Regions from separate parts of the Streptosporangium vulgare genome, predicted to be linked through region 3. Evidence: riboswitches for the same ligand, from Rfam matches in the RefSeq annotation. Region 3 holds a riboswitch; each other region holds the start of a gene.
The links. A riboswitch is a leader RNA that binds a small molecule or an ion and turns the genes downstream of it on or off. The one in region 3 is predicted to bind cyclic di-AMP.
Positions count from the first base shown of each region.

Region 1: linked by a shared signal. The riboswitch ahead of ACFFRH_RS32920 (coiled-coil domain-containing protein) and the one ahead of ACFFRH_RS13135 (CHAP domain-containing protein) in region 3 are both predicted to bind cyclic di-AMP.
Region 2: linked by a shared signal. The riboswitch ahead of ACFFRH_RS31250 (C40 family peptidase) and the one ahead of ACFFRH_RS13135 (CHAP domain-containing protein) in region 3 are both predicted to bind cyclic di-AMP.
Region 4: linked by a shared signal. The riboswitch ahead of ACFFRH_RS33895 (C40 family peptidase) and the one ahead of ACFFRH_RS13135 (CHAP domain-containing protein) in region 3 are both predicted to bind cyclic di-AMP.

Region 1 covers NZ_JBHMBS010000022.1:20,701-24,906, reverse strand. Annotated here, with positions in the region: gene ACFFRH_RS32930 (hypothetical protein) at 1-173, shown strand, start outside; gene ACFFRH_RS32925 (hypothetical protein) at 922-1,494, shown strand; gene ACFFRH_RS32920 (coiled-coil domain-containing protein) at 1,523-2,500, opposite strand; cyclic di-AMP (ydaO/yuaA leader) riboswitch at 2,504-2,640, opposite strand; gene galT (galactose-1-phosphate uridylyltransferase) at 2,713-3,792, opposite strand; gene ACFFRH_RS32910 (DeoR/GlpR family DNA-binding transcription regulator) at 3,789-4,206, opposite strand, start outside.
Region 2 covers NZ_JBHMBS010000019.1:117,840-122,045, reverse strand. Annotated here, with positions in the region: gene ACFFRH_RS31260 (branched-chain amino acid aminotransferase) at 1-761, opposite strand, end outside; gene ACFFRH_RS31255 (3-isopropylmalate dehydrogenase) at 935-1,981, opposite strand; cyclic di-AMP (ydaO/yuaA leader) riboswitch at 2,122-2,355, shown strand; gene ACFFRH_RS31250 (C40 family peptidase) at 2,343-2,945, shown strand; gene serA (phosphoglycerate dehydrogenase) at 3,461-4,206, opposite strand, start outside.
Region 3 covers NZ_JBHMBS010000005.1:244,621-248,826, reverse strand. Annotated here, with positions in the region: gene ACFFRH_RS13145 (DUF6716 putative glycosyltransferase) at 1-362, opposite strand, end outside; gene ACFFRH_RS13140 (hypothetical protein) at 478-1,446, opposite strand; cyclic di-AMP (ydaO/yuaA leader) riboswitch at 2,259-2,397, shown strand; gene ACFFRH_RS13135 (CHAP domain-containing protein) at 2,416-3,108, shown strand; gene ACFFRH_RS13130 (ABC transporter substrate-binding protein) at 3,629-4,206, shown strand, end outside.
Region 4 covers NZ_JBHMBS010000023.1:85,621-89,826, reverse strand. Annotated here, with positions in the region: gene ACFFRH_RS33900 (helix-turn-helix domain-containing protein) at 409-609, shown strand; gene ACFFRH_RS33895 (C40 family peptidase) at 852-1,901, opposite strand; cyclic di-AMP (ydaO/yuaA leader) riboswitch at 1,907-2,054, opposite strand; gene ACFFRH_RS33890 (amino-acid N-acetyltransferase) at 2,490-3,044, shown strand; gene ACFFRH_RS33885 (RDD family protein) at 3,273-4,206, shown strand, end outside.

The sequences.
Region 1 (4,206 bases), on a different contig from region 3:
TTTTCCCGGGCCCTGCTGCGCGGGGCACGCCGGTGGACACCGGGAAAACCCCGCCGACGCACCTCGAAACGCTCGCCGACCTTGGACCGGAGCGGCGAGACGGCCCGCCTCCACGAGGGCCGGCACGCATCCGCCAGATCGGCCCGCCGCAGCACTGGGGCATCGAGATCTGATCCGCCATGACGACCGACCTACGGTGGAGCCGACCGAGGGGCAGGGGCGGGTTCTCCTGGTGGGGCCTCCCCGCTCTCGACCCGATGCCTGGCTCGGGGAGCGAACGATGACCGTGCGGCAGACTCTCGTGGCAGCGGCCATACGGAGAGCCTTGACCGCAGCTGGAGTCCTTCACGAACAGGCGGCGTCCTCAGTTTGATCGACTTTCCGGGCCGTACGCCGACGCCGAGGGAATCGCCGGCGGGATTCGTTACCGTCTGCGTACCGGCGCACGTCCGGCGCCGTAGCGGCGAACCGCCGCCGCAGGTGATCGGATGCGCGCCTGTGTCCCTTTCGGTGAGCAGCTGTCAACCTCTGACGGCACTTTTCATTGGCCATATGGAATCCGATGATCTCCAGTACGCGAAAAGTTGATAAATGAAGCTGATTTAAGCCGATCAACGGTCCCGCGCCGCAGCAGACGTACACCGCTGCCCCGACGGCGCGCATGGACGATGTGCCGACCTTCGGTCGGTGACCACGGCGCAAACCCTCTGCTCGCTCCGCGAATTCGGTGGTGACGGAACCCTTCTTCCCGCTACTGAAAAGGATCTTTAGATAGGGGCGCGACACGTGTGATGGCCCCTCTGTTTTCACACATGTGTTCGAAAGGATCGAGTGAATCCATCACGAACAGCCTCCGGCTCACCCAGCCGGACGCGCCGTCGCGCTGCCCTGATCGCGGCCCTGACCATGCCGCTCTCGTTGATGAGCGCGCCCGCGATCGCCCAGGACCCCACGCCGCCACCCCCTACGATTCCCGCTCCCACGACCCCGCCGAGCGCCCCCGCCACGCCCACCGGCAAAGCGCTGGCGCAGGCCAAGAAGGACAACCGGCGCATCGAGATCGAGTCACTGCGCTCGGAACGCGCCACCTACTACGCCAACCCCGACGGCAAGATCTTGCGGATGGAGCAGTACCTGGAGCCCGTCCGGGTCAAGAACGCAGGCGGCGACGGCTTCACCCCGGTCGACACCACCCTCGTCGAGGCAGACGGAATCATCAAGCCCAAAGCGGCCGAAGGCGGCCTGACGCTGTCCGCCGGCGGCAACACCGAAGCGATCAAGAGCAAGACCGGTGACATCGCCGCCCAGATCGACGCTCCGCGCACCCTGCCCAAGCCCACGCTCAACGGCAGCACCGCTACCTACCCCGGCTTCACCCTGCGGACCTACACGCACCTCATGCCGTCCAGCGAGGACCGCATGCGCAAGGCGATCGACGGCGCCTGGGGGAGTGCCGCGGATCCCGGGATGTGCCCTGAGAGGGGCGTCCGGTAGAGAAATCGCAGGTCAGCGCCTCGTGGCACTAGTACATCGAGATGTGCGGATGGTCGAAGTGGTTGGCCGTGATGCCGCCGCGGTTGGACATGAAGCGCCAGCCGGAGCCGTGGTTGATGCGCTGGCGCCAGATCACGTACTTCACGCCGAGCCTGGCCTTGTTCTTGATGGCCCAGGCGGCGATCTCGTCGCCCAGCGCGATGTTGGCGGCCGAGGGCATCGTGCCGCCGGTGCTCATCATGAAGTCGCAGGCGCGGCCCAGGGGGTGCTCGCCGCCGTCGTTGGCGGACCGGTAGCAGCCGACGGAGTACGGCAGGCTGAAGCGCCGCATGACGGCGTCGCGCATGATCCGGGTGCGGTCGGTGATGTTGTCGGCACCGGTGGGCAGCTGCGGGGCCCAGCTGCCGTCGGAGCGGCGGCCGGAACCGGTGGGGGCGAGCCGGTCGAGCTTGTCCTTGACGTCCCGGATCACGTCCTCGGCCTTCTCGCGCTGCTCCTCCACCTCCTTGGCCTCGTCGCGGATCTCGTCGGTGAGCCTGGACGCCGTCTCCGAGGCCTTCTTCCTGCGTTCGAGGCTTCCGGCGAAGCCCTCCAGGTAGGCGCTCTGCTGGGCGGTGAGCTGCTCCATCACCGCGGCGGCGCCCATGTCGCCGGAGAACATCAGCGCGGGCAGCCCTCCGCTGCTGCTGGTCTGGTAGCGGAGCTGGACGATGGAGTCGACCTGCCTCTTGGCCTCGACGTAGGTCTCCTCGGCCTTGTCCAGGTTCTGCTTGGCGACGGCCTCGGCCTTCTGCGCCTTCCTGAGAGACTCGCGTTTGGCCGCGTAGGTCTCGATCAGCCCGTCGAGTTTCTTGCCGAGTTTGGCCAGGTCGGCGCGGAGCTTGGCCTCGGTCGGCTTGGGTTCCGCGATTCCCGCGGTGGGGGCACCGATGGTGAACGCCGCGATCGAGCTCAGACAGAGGACCAGAGCGGCATGCCGACGGAACGTGGGGGACGGGGCCGCCACGAACTCTCCTCTCCTTACGCCTACCGGGTTAGCTGACGGGTTCGGGCTGGAGGAAGCCCTTCCACCGAAGTGGTTTCACCCCAGGTGCGGTGGTTCCCCGGCTCCCGGGCAAGGTGCCCGGGATTAGGCAAATCAGCGTTTAAAGCTGATGTGGGAAGGATAGTAGTGGTAAACAGCAGGTCATGCGACCTCAAGCCGAGACCGAGCGGTAATCAGTTCGTGACAACGGAGCGCAGAAGGTGTGCTGTCCCCTCGGGTGACACGTCGTTCACGAAGGCGCCCATGGCCGACTCCGACCCCGCGAGGTATTTCAGCTTGTCCGGCGCGCGGCGGATGCTGAACAGCTCCATGTGCGCGTACGACAGGTCGCGGCCGGTGGAGACCGGCGCCTGGTGCCAGGCCGCGATGTACGGCATGGGCACGCCGAACAGCCCGTCGAGGCGGCGGAGCACGTCGGTGTAGAGGGGGCCGAACGCCGCGCGCTCCTCGGCCTCCAGCGCGACCAGGTCGGGGACCTGGCGGTGCGGGTAGAGGTGCACCTCCACGGGCCAGCGCGCCGCGGCCGGGACGAACGCCGTCCAGTGCTCGTTCGAGCCCACCACCCGGACCCCGGCCTCCCGCTCCGCGGCCAGGACGTCGGCGAACAGGTTGCCGCCGGTCCGCTCCCGGTGGCGCCCGGCCGCCCCGAGGGTGAGCCTGGTGCGCGGGGTCACGTAGGGGTACGCGTAGATCTGGCCGTGCGGGTGGGCCAGGGTGATGCCGATCTCCGCCCCCCGGTTCTCGAAACAGAACACCTGCTCCACGCCGGGCGTCGCCGACAGCTCCGCCGTACGGTCGACCCAGGCCTCCATGACCAGCTCGACCTGCTCGGGGGAGAGCCGCGAGAACGAGGAGTCGTGCTCGGAGGTGAAGCAGACCACCTCGCACCTGCCGATCCCCGGACGGACCTCGCTCAGCCCGCCGATCTCCCGGTGTTCGCCCGGCTGGGCGGAGAACGACGGGAACCGGTTCTCGAAGACCACCACGTCGTAGTCGGAGGAGGGCACCTCGGTGAGGTTGCCGGGAGTGGAGGGGCAGAGCGGGCACTCGCTGGCCGGGGGCAGGAAGGTGCGGCCCTGGCGGTGCCCGGCCACCGCGATCCACTCCTCGGTGAGCGGGTCGTAGCGCAGCTCGGAGGCCGCGGGGCGGGGCGGCAGGTCACGCTGGTCGACCGCCCCGCGGTCGGCGTCGTCGCGCCGGTCGAAGTAGATGAGCTCCCGGCCGTCGGCCAGGTGGGTGATCGTGCGTTTCATCGGCCGGCGATCTCGCTCTCTCGCTGGGGTTCCGTGATGATCAGCTCGCCCACCGAGGCGGCGAGCTCCTCGCGGGCCTCCTCGGTCAGGCCGGAGTCGGTGACCACGATGTGGGCCTCGGCCAGCTGGGCGATCGTGCTGATGCCGACCGTGCCCCACTTGGTGTGGTCGGCGAGCACCACCAGGCGGTGCGCGGAGGCGACCAGCTCGCGGTTGGTCTCGGCCTCCAGCAGGTTGGGGGTGGTGAACCCGGCGCGGGCGCTCATCCCGTGCACGCCGAGGAAGAGGGTGTCGACGTGGAGCCCGCGGATCGCCGAGACCGCGACCGGGCCGACCAGGGCGTCGGAGGGAGTGCGGACCCCGCCGGTCAGCACGACCGTGCGGTCGGCCCTGGGGGAGCGGTGGAAGACGTCG
Region 2 (4,206 bases), on a different contig from region 3:
AGGCGGTCACCGTAGACGAAGAACAGGTTCATCCCGCCCATCTCCTCGACGTAGCGGTGCTCGCCCGCGTCGAGCCAGACCACCTGGTCACAGCCCTGCTCGACGGCCTGGCGCTGGGCCACGAAGGCCGCCGCGTAGTTGCCGCCGCACTTGGCGAAGCCGGTGCCGCCGGGGGCCGCGCGGGTGTACTCGGTGGAGAGCCAGACCGTGACGGCCTTTCCCCCGCCGAAGTAGGCCGCCGCCGGGGAGGCGATGACCATGTACTTGTAGGTCCTGGACGGGTAGTTGACACCGAGCGCCGGCTGCGTCGCGATCATGAAGGGGCGCAGGTAGAGGCTGTGTCCCGGCGTGGTCGGGACCCACTCCCGGTCGGTCTGGACGAGCAGCTCCAGCGACTCGACGAACGTCTCCTCGGGCAGCTCGGGCATCGCCATCCGCGCCGCGGAGGTGTTGAAGCGCGCGGCGTTCGCCTCCGGCCGGAAGGTCACGATCGAGCCGTTCTCCTGGCGGTAGGCCTTGAGCCCCTCGAAGAGCTCCTGCGCGTAGTGGAAGACCGACGTCGCGGGGTCGAGGCTGAGCGGGCCGTACGGCACGAGCTTGGCGTCGTGCCAGCCCTGCCCCTCGGTGTAGTCGATCGAGATCATGTGGTCGGTGAAGACCTGACCGAACCCCGGGCTCGCCAGTACCTGCTCGCGCTCTGCCGCGGTGCGAGCGTGGTCGGAGAGCTGCACGTCGAAGCTGAGCTTCTGAGCGGTGGTCATCGCACGGATCCTTCTCTTGGTGTCTGGCTTACCCTTGGGTCCATTCTGCGTCGGACCGGGTAACGGGAAACTACTCCATCCATGCCGAAAACCGGCACTGCTGGAGAAACAAAAACGCGCCTGGCGGCTCAGGTGAGCCGCCGGGCGCGTCGGGGTCGAGGAGGGCGGCTTCCTCAGCCGGCTACTCGGGCGGTGATGTCGTCGCCGATCTCACGGGTGGTCCGGCCGACTCGGCCGGCCGGCCGCTCGACCAGGTCGTCGGCGACGGCCTGCTCGACCCTGGCGGCCTCGGCGGCCAGGCCCAGGTGGTCGAGGAGCATGGCGACCGACAGGATCGTGGCGGTCGGGTCGGCCTTGCCCTGGCCCGCGATGTCGGGGGCGCTGCCGTGGACCGGCTCGAACATGCTCGGCGCGGTGCGGTCGGGGTTGACGTTGCCGCTGGCCGCCAGGCCGATGCCACCGGCGATCGCCGCGCCGATGTCGGTGAGGATGTCGCCGAAGAGGTTGTCGGTGACGATCACGTCGAAGCGCTCGGGCTGGCTGACGAAGAACATCGAGGCCGCGTCGACGTGACAGTAGTCGGTCTGGACGTCGGGGTACTCCAGGCCGACGCGGTCGAAGGTGCGGGCCCAGAGGTCACCGGCGTAGGTGAGCACGTTGGTCTTGTGGACCAGCGTCAGCTTCCTGCGGGGGCGGCCCTGCGCCTTGTCGAAGGCGTAGCGCACGACGCGCTCGACGCCGTAGGCGGTGTTCAGCGACTCCTGGGTGGCGATCTCCTGCGGCGTGCCCCGGCGCATGACGCCACCCGCCCCGGCGTACGGGCCCTCGGTGCCCTCACGGACGACGATCATGTCGATGTCCTCGGGGCGGGCCTTGCCCAGCGGCGTCTCGACGCCGGGGAAGAGCTTGACCGGCCGGAGGTTCACGTAGTGGTCGAGCTGGAAGCGGAGCTTGAGCAGCAGGTCGCGCTCCAGGACGCCCGGGGGCACGCTGGGGTCGCCGACCGCGCCGAGCAGGATCGCGTCGTATCCGCGCAGCTCTTCGAGGACCGTGTCGGGCAGGGTCTCGCCGGTCTCGTGGTAGCGCTTGGCGCCGAGGTCGTAGGTGGTGGTCTCCACCTTCGTGCCGACCGCTTCGAGGACCTTCAGTCCCTCGGTGACGACCTCGACTCCGATTCCGTCCCCGGGGATGACCGCCAGGCGAATGTTACGCGAATCCATGCAGGCACCTTACCGGTCCGTCTCGGTGATCGAACACCGGTCTCATTCCCCGGACGCATCCGCCCGGCGAGCCGCCTGATCACTTTGTCCTTCTTTGCTAGGTATTGACCGTTTCGTGAGGTTTGGTTATGGTCCTCCCATTCACATCACTGCCTAATCCGTACGGGCCCTCCCCTTACCGGGCCCGTACGGAGCCGGGGAACCACTCTTTACGGGATCTACCTGACCCCGGGAACCCCGCTCCTCCCCCGGAGCGCCGTTCCCGGCCGTCATCAGGTGGATTCCTTGGGGCGAATCAGCGCGTTCTCGCGCCGTAGGGCGGCCTCCACGCCCGAGTCCGACAGCTCACCCGGCCGGCCTTATGGAAGGAACCATCCTGTCCGGCACAGTTCTCCCCCGCGTCCTGTCCATCTCCGCATCCATGATCGTCGCCGGCGCCGCGGTGTGCGCGACCTCACCCGCCGCCCTGGCCGCCTCTCCTCCCCCCGCCCCCGGGCCCGCCGCACTCAACGCCCCCGCGCTGAAAGAGGCCCTGAAGGCCGTGGCCGTCAAGCCCGCCTGGCAGAAAGCCGTGAAGTGGGCCATGTCCAAGCGTGGAACGCCCTACGTCTGGGGCGGCACCGGCCACGGCGGATTTGATTGCTCCGGCCTGATGCTCCGCGCCTACGGCGCCGCCGGGATCAAGCTCCCCCGCGTCACCAACGACCAGTACGCCGCCTTCTCCAAGAAGATCGCCTGGAAGGATCTCAAGCCCGGTGACCTGGTCTTCTTCAGCGGCCTCGGCCACGTAGGCATGATCACAAAGCCCGGTTACATGGTTCACGCCCCGCGGACCGGCGACGTGGTCAAGGAGGAGAAACTCGACTCCTGGCGCCGCGACTCCTTCGCAGGCGCGGTGCGCCCCGACCCGCAGGGGGTTCAGCTGGCCAGGCGGGTCGAGCTCGCGACCGAGACCGGCGGATGAGACACGCCGGCGGATCACCGCCGGGAGGCCGTGGAGACCCCGGCGGCGAGAACGGGTTCAGCGGGTGGGGGCACCACCGTTGTCCCTGCGGTCCAGAGCGGTCTGGAGCGCGTCGGTGGCCTCGTTCTCGGTCTCGTCGGGACGGTTCCAGGGATACATGTCGTACATGGCGAATCTCGTCTCGGTCGCATGCCAGCAAGGAAGATGGTCGAGACTCCGGTCGGGACTCCGACCAGGCCTGATGTCGCGGGTCCGGATCACGGACCGGCGGCGGGGGCTTGGAGCCGGCACGCGCCACGACACCGCGGCGAGTCGCCGGCCTGCCCCTGTCAGGCCTCGCCGCGGCAGGTAGGAATTACGAGAACCTGGCGCATTTCATCCAGGCTACCTGGCCGCGGAAACACCGTCTCGTCCGGTGTACACACTTCTCACATGCTGAGACGAGATGTGGCCGCCGCCCCGGTCTCCGGCCCCCCCCCCGCCCCCGGGGCCGCCGGCCACATGAGCCGTTCCGGCTAGTCGGCCAGGTCGACCGATCGGCCGCTGTCGGCGCCGATCTCCGAGCCGATCTGGTCGATCACCTCGGCCGGGATGGCGGTGTCGACGGTGAGCGCGATGAGCGCCTTGCCGCCCTTGACGTCACGGGCCACCTGCATCGAGGCGATGTTGATCGAGTGGTCGCCGAGGATGCGGCCGACCACGCCGACGATGCCGGGCCGGTCGGTGTAGGTGAAGAACGACAGGTGGTCGGTCGGCTCGATCTCCATCTGGTAGCCGTTGACCTCGACGATCTTCGTGATCTGCCTCGGCCCGGACAGGGTGCCCGAGACCGAGACCGCGCGGCCGTCGGCGAGGACGCCGCGGACCGTCACGACGTTGCGCCAGTCGGGGCTCTCGGAGCTGGTGATCAGCTCGACCGACACGCCGCGGTCCTTGGCCAGCAGCGGGGCGTTGACGTAGGTGACCGAGTCCTCGACCACGTCGGTGAAGACGCCCTTGAGCGCGGCCAGCTCCAGCACGCGGACGTCGTGGGAGGCGATCTCGCCGCGCACCTCGACGTCGAGCTTGGTGGCGACCTCGCCCGCGAGGGCGGTGAACACCCGGCCGAGCTTCTCGGCGAGCGGCAGGCCCGGCTTGACGTCCTCGGCGACGGCGCCGCCCTGGACGTTGACCGCGTCCGGCACGAACTCCCCGGCGAGCGCGAGCTTCACGCTGCGCGCGACCTGGGTGCCGGCCTTCTCCTGGGCCTCGTGGGTGGAGG
Region 3 (4,206 bases):
CGGAACAGCCACGCCTTCTCGGTGGCGGGCACGGAGATGCCCGGCAGCCCAGAGACGAACACCGGCCGGGGCCGCAACCCGGCCAGCACCTCACCGGCCAGCACGTCCACCACGGGCCCCGTACAGGCGACGAGCACCACGTCGGGCCGCAGACGCTCCGCGGACCTGCGCAGCGCGCGGGCCGAGAGCACGGGCGGGTCGGCCGCCGAGCCGGCGACGGCGGCGTGGATCTGCGCCGGCGACGGGGTGATGGGGGTACGGACGACCGCCAGCTCCGTCTCGCAGCCCGAGGGCAGGTCCCTCAGCAGGCAGGCCGCCCACTTCAGGTAGGAGTCGGAGTCGGCCACGGCCAGGACCTTCAAAGAGAACCTCCGGCGGGGAATCCCCGGTTTCGCGCGGTTTTCGTACGGTTTCGTAGGCATAGAAGCGCGGCGCGCGGCCCGCGGGCGGCGAGCCCGCCGGGCGTCGGCCACGGGGTCATGACCCGGTGACTCCCGTGTCGTGGTGGGCGAACCTCGACAGGTGCGAGCGGAGTGAGGGAACCGCCTCGGCCGTCCACCACTCGTCGGGGACGTCCACCGTCTCCACGGCGACGCCCCGGGCCGAGAGCAGGACCCGCAGGGAGGTGACCGCGGTGGAGGGCAGGCTGAGCACCCGCTGCTCGGCGGCGAGCCCGCGCAGGGTCATCTCGGCGGGGGTCCCGCCGTCGTAGACGGTGATCCCCGGCTGCTCCCCGACCCGGGCGAGGTCGTCGGGATCCTCGCGGCGGTGCGGGAAGTAGGCCACCGGACCGGCCGAACCGAGCCCGGCCAGCCAGGTGAAGTAGCGGTCGCGGTGGATCAGGCCGTTGCGGACCAGCGAGGTCCCGAGGACGACGGTGCGCTCCTCGGGACGGGGCCCGCGCAGCGGCTGGGACCGCAGCCAGGCGAAGTCGTGGGTGACCAGCTCGGCTCCCCCCGCGCGTACCGCCTTCGCCAGGTCGGGAGGGACGGGCAGCGCGGTGAAGATCGACAGCCGTCCCGAGCGGGCGGCGGCGCGCAGCCTGAGCCCGGCCGCCGCGCCGAGGGCGGTCCTGAGCCTTCCGACCTTCGCCCTCGCCCTCAGCAGGGGCGTTCCCAGTCTGCCGGTGAGCAGTTCCAGGAGCCTGATGGTGGCGAGACCGTCGTCGACGATCACGATCCGGCCGGGGAGCGCGGTGAGCCAGCGGAACTGGACCTTGCCGGAGAAGGCGTCGCCCACCACCCAGGTCTCGCCCCGGCGCGGCCGGGGCATGTCCGGCCTGGCCGCGGTGAGCTCCAGCCCTCTGGGCAGGGTGAGACGGCCCAGCTCGCGGCCCGTCACGGCCAGCGGGCGGAGTTTCGCCCTGGGCACGAGATGGCTGCGGGCGCCGAGCAGCCCGGCATGATGGGCCTCCACCGCGCAGAGCATCTGCAGCGGGGACTCCACCCAGGCAACGGCCGAACCCTGATCCCGCGCGTGGTCTCGGCCGTCCTCCACGCCGGGCGATGACCCGTTCACGACTGCCACAACCTAACCCGGTGTCCTTAAGCGCCCGGGAACTGCGGGTGAACAGCCGACCACGCGCGCTTGTGGATGATCGTCCGGTCTTTACCCGCGTGCTCGGCGGGGCCTGGGGGAAAGCGTGTTCCTTTACTCGGCACCTTTACTTTCCCGGGGCCGCGGGACCCCGCCGAGCGCGTCGCTTTACCCTCCGGGCGGCGAGACCCGCTCACCCCTCTCCATCACCGCCCTGAGCTGGGGAAACTCCCCCGGGCACGAGCCTGGAGCCGCCGGATCCGGCACACCGGCCCCGGACCTCCCATGGGAGAACCCCTACCATCCGAATACTTTTTACTATCGAAAACATGTTCGACATTTGACCGGATGCGCCGCCTCCGGCCAGGACCCTCACCCGCGCGTCGTAGCACCCCTCGACCCGGGGGCCGCGGGCGGGTCCGGAGAACCCGGATCGCCGCGGAGGCAGGGGATTCCGGCCTCGAAGGGCCGTCCCTCCGTCCACCGGGACGAGGCACGGACAGGGTCGCCTCACCTCACCCCTCCCGCCGGGCGGCACCCGGCAACACCTTCCCGGTTCATACGTATTCCCAAGTCAGGGCAATATGTCCTACTTGTAATCGTCTGTCCGTCTGACGTACCTTCGTCCTATTCATGGCGATTGCCTAGGTCTACCAAGGTCTGTGCATTGCCGTCACATTGCCCGACCGTGTCCCACCTGGCGGAGCTCCTTCCACCGATGGTGAGCACGGCCGCCGAATCCGCGAGGTCTGCGGAACCGGGGAACCACGTTCCTGGGGTGAATCAGCGCACCTGTGCGCCGTAGGGCACTTCCCAGCCCGAACCCGTCAGCTAACCCGGTAGGCGGAATGGAAGCGAAGCAAGGAGTCGAACCCCCGCATGACCCATCGCCTCATCTCCACTCCCCGCGCGGCATGCGCCATCCTGGGCGCGTGCGTCGCCCTGGCGACCGGCGCCACCGGCACCGCACTTGCCGACGGACACGGCGTCGTGAACGCCCCGCCCGTCGACACCAAGGCCCAGGACGCCAAGGCCGCGAAGACCCCCCTCCAGATCGCGGCCGAAAGGCTCCCCAAGGTCTCCGCGGCGAAGGTCCTGGACATCGCCTCCAAGCAGATCGGCGTCCGCGAGAACGCCCAGGGCGGCGGCACCAAGTTCCACTCCTGGTACATGTCGAGCCCCCGCGCCAAGGAGACCCTCGCCCGCGACGGCGGCCGTAACGTGTACGACTACGCCAACGCCCCCTGGTGCGCGATGTTCGTCTCCTGGGTCGGCGAGATGGCCGGCATCCGCCCCACGATGGGCTGGGACGCCTACACCGTGGCCCACGCCAAGTGGTTCAAGAACAACGGGCACTGGGGCACCATCCCCACCCCCGGCGCCGTCGTCTACTTCGACTGGGCCGGTGGCAAGAGCATCGACGGCATCGACCACGTCGGCTTCGTGAAGAACGACAACGGAGACGGCACGATCACCACGATCGAGGGCAACACCGGCAACGGCGACGTCGAGCAGCGCGTCCGGCCCATCTCCCAGGTCGTCGGCTACGGCTACCCCGTCTACTCCAACTGATCCACCCCCGCCGCCCGCGCCCGTCATCCTCCCACGGCGCGGGCCTCCCGGCCCCACGGCCGTCCGCCGGCGAACGGCGGCCCGCTCCACACGCCCCCGGGGGCGTCGCTCCGTCCGGCGACGCCCCCGGGGGCGTTCCTACCGCCCCCCTCGCCCTGACACGCCCTTGACAGCCTTCCGCCGGCACCCGGCGGGTGCGCCCCTCCCGGCCCTGCCGACGGCACCCCGGCCACGCACGGACACGAAATGCCCCGACTGTATGTCCGTGAGATGGGAGCGCTCCCAATCACCTCGATGAGACGTTTGGGTAGGTTTGCTGCTAATAGTCCCGCCTAAAACGGCCGGATGTAACGGTTGAGTTTCGGCATATTGACGTCCTGGTTGCCCATCGTCCACTCTTCGTGGGAGCGCTCCCAAAGCACATTGAGGAACGACCTCGTCACGAGGACCGCGTTTGTCGGGGACCGGTCCGCGATGTCGCCTCCCAATGATTCGGGCGACCACCTGAGAGGGGTCCGGAATGTTGAACAACAAGCGACACGGCAAGCTCGCCGCCGTCGCGGTCATGGCGGCCACCGCCCTGGCCATCACGTCGTGTAGCTCCAGCGAGCCCGCCAAGACAGCCGCGGACGGCGGCTCCGCCGCACCGGCCGAGCCGGTGACCATCACCGTGCACACCTTCGGCGGCGGCGAGAACTTCGGCTACGACAAGGCCGTGGAGACGTGGAACGCGGCGCACCCGAACATCCAGGTCAAGTACCAGAACCTGACCGACCGGTTCGAGGACGTCTACCTCCCGCAACTGCTCCAGCGTCTACAGGCGGGCAGCGGCGCGGCCGACATCATCGCCCTGGACGAGGGCGCGATGGGCCTCATGAAGGCCCGCCCGCAGTTCTTCACCGACCTCGCCGAGTACGGGCTGGACAGCCGCAAGGCCGACTTCCCCGCGGCGAAGTGGGACAACGGCATCAACGCCGACAACAAGCTCTTCGCCGTGGGCACCGACATCGGTGGCATGACCATGTGCTACCGCAAGGACCTGTTCGAGAAGGCGGGCCTGCCCACCGACCGCGAGGAGGTCGGCAAGCTCTGGCCGGA
Region 4 (4,206 bases), on a different contig from region 3:
CGGAGGGCGTCGGGAAGAGATCAATTTTTTCCGAGAAATGCGGGCGGTCCGGATCCCGAGAGGGTGGCTTCGAGGTGACCGGCGGAGCGGTGGTTCCGGCGAAACCTTGTTCTGCCAGGACCTCGGTCACCGCAGCCAGGGGGTGCTTGCCGGCTCGTGCCTGCGCTCGATCATGACATAGCCGCAAAGGCACTGACATATCATGAGTACTTCACGTAGCGCCTGCTATGTCAATACTGGACGCACGCTATGAAGAGTGGAACTTGACGACCTTTGAACAAGGCGTTTACCGTTCCTGGCGGACGGTATTCATTTCCGGCGTCTCGCACCCGGTTTCCAGAGTGGGGGGAGTGACTCTTGATGGCATATCCAGAAGTGGATTCACGCCATGGCGACAGCCCCCTGGGCATGAGCGATATCGGTCTCAGCGACGACGACCTCGTGCTGCTGGCTGAGCTCGCCAAGGGTGTCACGGTCGATCGGGTGGGGCGTCGCCTCGACATCAGCGGCCGGACGGTCAGACGCAGGCTCAGAGGCATCTGCGACCGCATCGGCGTCGCCACGGCGATCGAGGCCGTGGCCTGGGCAGCCCGTCGCCGCCTGATCTGACACACCGCCGCGTGTCCGGCAGGTCGGGCCGGACACGCGTGCGGGCCGGACATGTGTGCGGCCCGGACACGGGTGGACGCCGATCCGATCCGGCGGACGCCCCGGCTCTGCCGTGCGCGTCCCCGATGCGACCGTGCGCGTCCCCGGTTCCGCCGTACGCGGATCCGATCGGCGATGCCGGTTCAGATGCCGTTCAGATGCCGTTTCGGACGCCGGGTTCAGGCGGCGGTTCGGGCGCCGGTTCAGGCGGCGATGCGGACGCCTCCGACGAAGGGCCGGTTGTCGATCGTGGTGATGTGGACGACGTCACCCGTCTGGGGAGCGTGGACCATCAGGCCCGCACCGATGTAGATCCCGACGTGGTGCAGGTCGCTGTAGAAGAAGACCAGGTCGCCGGGGCGCAGCTCGTTCCTGGAGACGTGGGTGCCCGCGGTCCACTGGTCGCCGGTGTAGTGCGGCAGGCTGATGCCGACCTTCTGGTAGGCCCACATGACCAGGCCGGAGCAGTCGAAGGAGTTGGGGCCCTCGGCGCCCCAGACGTACGGCTTCAGCTGCTGGGTGAGCGCCCAGCGGGTGGCCTCCGCGGCCTTGCCGCTGCCCACGATGGGCACGTTCGTCTTCACCCGGGCGCCCCTGTTGCTGACGGCCCTGGTGCGCACCTCGCTGAACAGGTCGCTCTCGACCCGGTCGACCAGCCGCTCGATCTTGGTCCGGTTGCCGTCGATCTCCGCCAGGATCTTCTTGACCTCCGCGGTCCTGGCCTTGGCGCTGGCCTGGGCCCGCTCGGCGGCCTCGATCGCCCGGCTCACCTGGGCGACCTCCTCGCTCTGCTGCTGCTGGAGCGCGTAGTTGGTGGTCGCCTGGTCGAGGAAGGTGTCGGGATCGGTGGCCTGCGTGAAGGCGAGCCCGGAGTTCAGGCCGCCCGACATGTAGGTGCTCTGGGCCAGGAGGGTGGCCTTGGTGCGACGGGACGCCAGCTCGGACTCGCTCGACGCGAGAGTCTTCTTGGCGCTCTCCGCGGCCCGCTGGGCCTGCTTGAGCTTGACCCGCTCGCCGTTGTAGCGCTCCGCGAGGACGCCGATCTCCTGCTGCAGCTTCTCCGCCTGTTTGGCCAGCTGCTGGAGGCTGGGCTCGGGGTCCGCGGTGGCCGCCACCAGCGGGGTGCCGAGGGTCAGGGTGGCGAATGCCAGGCCGACGACCGCCATGCGACGGCGCAGCCCTCGTGGCGCGCGTTCGCGGCCGCGGGCGTCGTGACCCGCGTGCTCTCCTCCGTGGTCGCGCGTGCGCTTCACCAACAGGCTCCTCTCCTCGGCCGCCTACCGGGTTAGCTGACGGGTTCGGGCCGGAGGCAGCCCTACCGGGTGCGCCGGTGGCACTCGGATTCACCCCGGAGGACGTGGTGGGTCCCCGGTTCCCCACGTGCGAGGATTCGGCGGGTCAGGCTTTTTACGTCTCTGACATCGAGCACGGAGATTAGTGCACCTATGGTTCCTGCTCAACCAGAACTGCGAATTCAGTAGAGGTTTCGCAACCGAGGTGTCACGAAAAGATCACACCTCAATATGATCAACATGGCCGTTACGCTGCCTTTGCCTCCTGTGCGACGCGTGTGACGAAGGTCTTCCCAGCTCCGGGACCGTGCCAAAGGTGAGCTACGGCACACTGGAGGCGTCGTGTACCGAGCGTGGTAAAGCGACTGCCAAGGGTCATGTGCGGCCCGCGAGCTGGGAGTTAAGGGTGAGCCGTAATTGAAGACCCGTGAGGACGTACGCTGAACGGTCATGGAGCAGCTTGCTGAGCATTCTCCCGTGCCGGTTGTTCACGCCCCCGGCGACGGGGAGCGGCGCGCCGAATCCGCGGGGGCGGAGCAGGGTTCGCCCGTGCCGGGGACGGGTTCCGAGGTCACGGTCCGCCGCGCCCGCACCCAGGACGTCCGGGCCATCAGGCGGCTCGTCGACACCTACGGCGGTGTCGGCCGGCGCCTGCTGGAGAAGGCCACCGTCACCCTGTACGAGGACGTCCAGGAGTTCTGGGTCGCCACCGACGCGGAGGGGGAGGTGATCGGCTGCGGAGCGCTCCACGTCCTCTGGGAGGATCTGGCCGAGATCCGCACCGTCGCCGTCGATCCGACCCGCAGGGGAATGGGAATCGGCCACCGGATCGTCTCCGCGCTCATTCGCACGGCCGCCGACCTGGGCCTGCGCCGGGTCTTCTGCCTGACCTTCGAGGTCGACTTCTTCGCGCGGCACGGATTTCGGGAGATCCAGGGCACACCCGTCGCCCCGGAGGTCTACGCCGAGCTTCTCGCCTCCTACGACGAGGGTGTGGCGGAGTTCCTCGATCTGGAACACGTCAAGCCCAACACCTTGGGAAACACCCGGATGCTGCTGCATCTGACACGCGAGCCCGACTCTGATGACTTTAGAGCTGACTGATCGGAAAGGTGACTGTTGATACCTATGTCGATACCTTGTGCAGCAGCATGCATGTGCGTCTGACATTTGCCACATGCGCAGTCTAAGTGAGGTGACGCGGTGAGCACCGGACAGCCGCCGTATCCACAGGATGATCCCGACCGCGATCGCACACCGTCGGGACAGCCGGATTACGGACAGCACAACGCGGGTCGAGGCCCTGGCGGACTCGACCCCGACGTGACAGTCGTGGGGTACAGGTCGGAGGCCTCACAGCCGAACACCGGCCCAGGGCAGAGCCAGCCCGGATACGGGCAGCAGGGCTACGGCCAGCAGCCCGAATACGGCCAGCAGGGCGGGTACGGCCAGCAGCCCGGCTACGGCCAGCAGGGCGGGACCGGCGCGTACGGTCAGCAGCCCGGCTACGGCCAGCAGCCCGACTACGGGCAGCAGCAGCCCCAGCCCGGTTACGGCCAGCAGCAGGGGTACGGCCAGCAGGGCGGGACCGGCGCGTACGGTCAGCAGCCCGGCTACGGTCAGCAGTCCTCCCACGAGCAGCAGGGCTACGGCCAGCAGGGTGGGTACGGTCAGCAGCCGGGTTATGGCCAGCAGCAGCCCGGCTACGGCCAGCAGCCCGACTACGGGCAGCAGCAGCCCCAGCCCGGTTACGGCCAGCAGCCCGACTACGGGCAGCAGCAGTACGGGCAGCAGGGCTACGGTCAGCAGCCCGACTACGGGCAGCAGGGCTACGGCCAGCAGCAGCCCGCGTACGGCCAGCAGGGTTACGGCCAGCCGTACGGCGGCCCCCCCGGGGCCCCCGCCCCGCTCGCCGAGTGGTGGCAGCGCCTGGTGGCGAGGATCATCGACGGGGTCATCCTGGTGATCCCGATGTTGATCATCACCGCGGTGCTGACCGCCGTCATCGTGACGCAGGCGAGCTTCAACACGGAGACGGGCGCCTTCACGGAGCCGGGTGGCGTATTCCTCGCCAGCCTGCTCACCGCCCTGATCACCGGGGCGATCTACGTGGCCTACGAGTTCTTCATGCTCACCCGGGGCGGCCAGACGGTCGGCAAGATGGTCATGGGCATCAAGGTCGTGCCGGTCGGCGGCGCCCTGCCGCCCGGCGGGCTCAGCTCCGACGTGGCGCTCAAGCGCGCCGGAGTGCTCTTCGGCCCGCAGT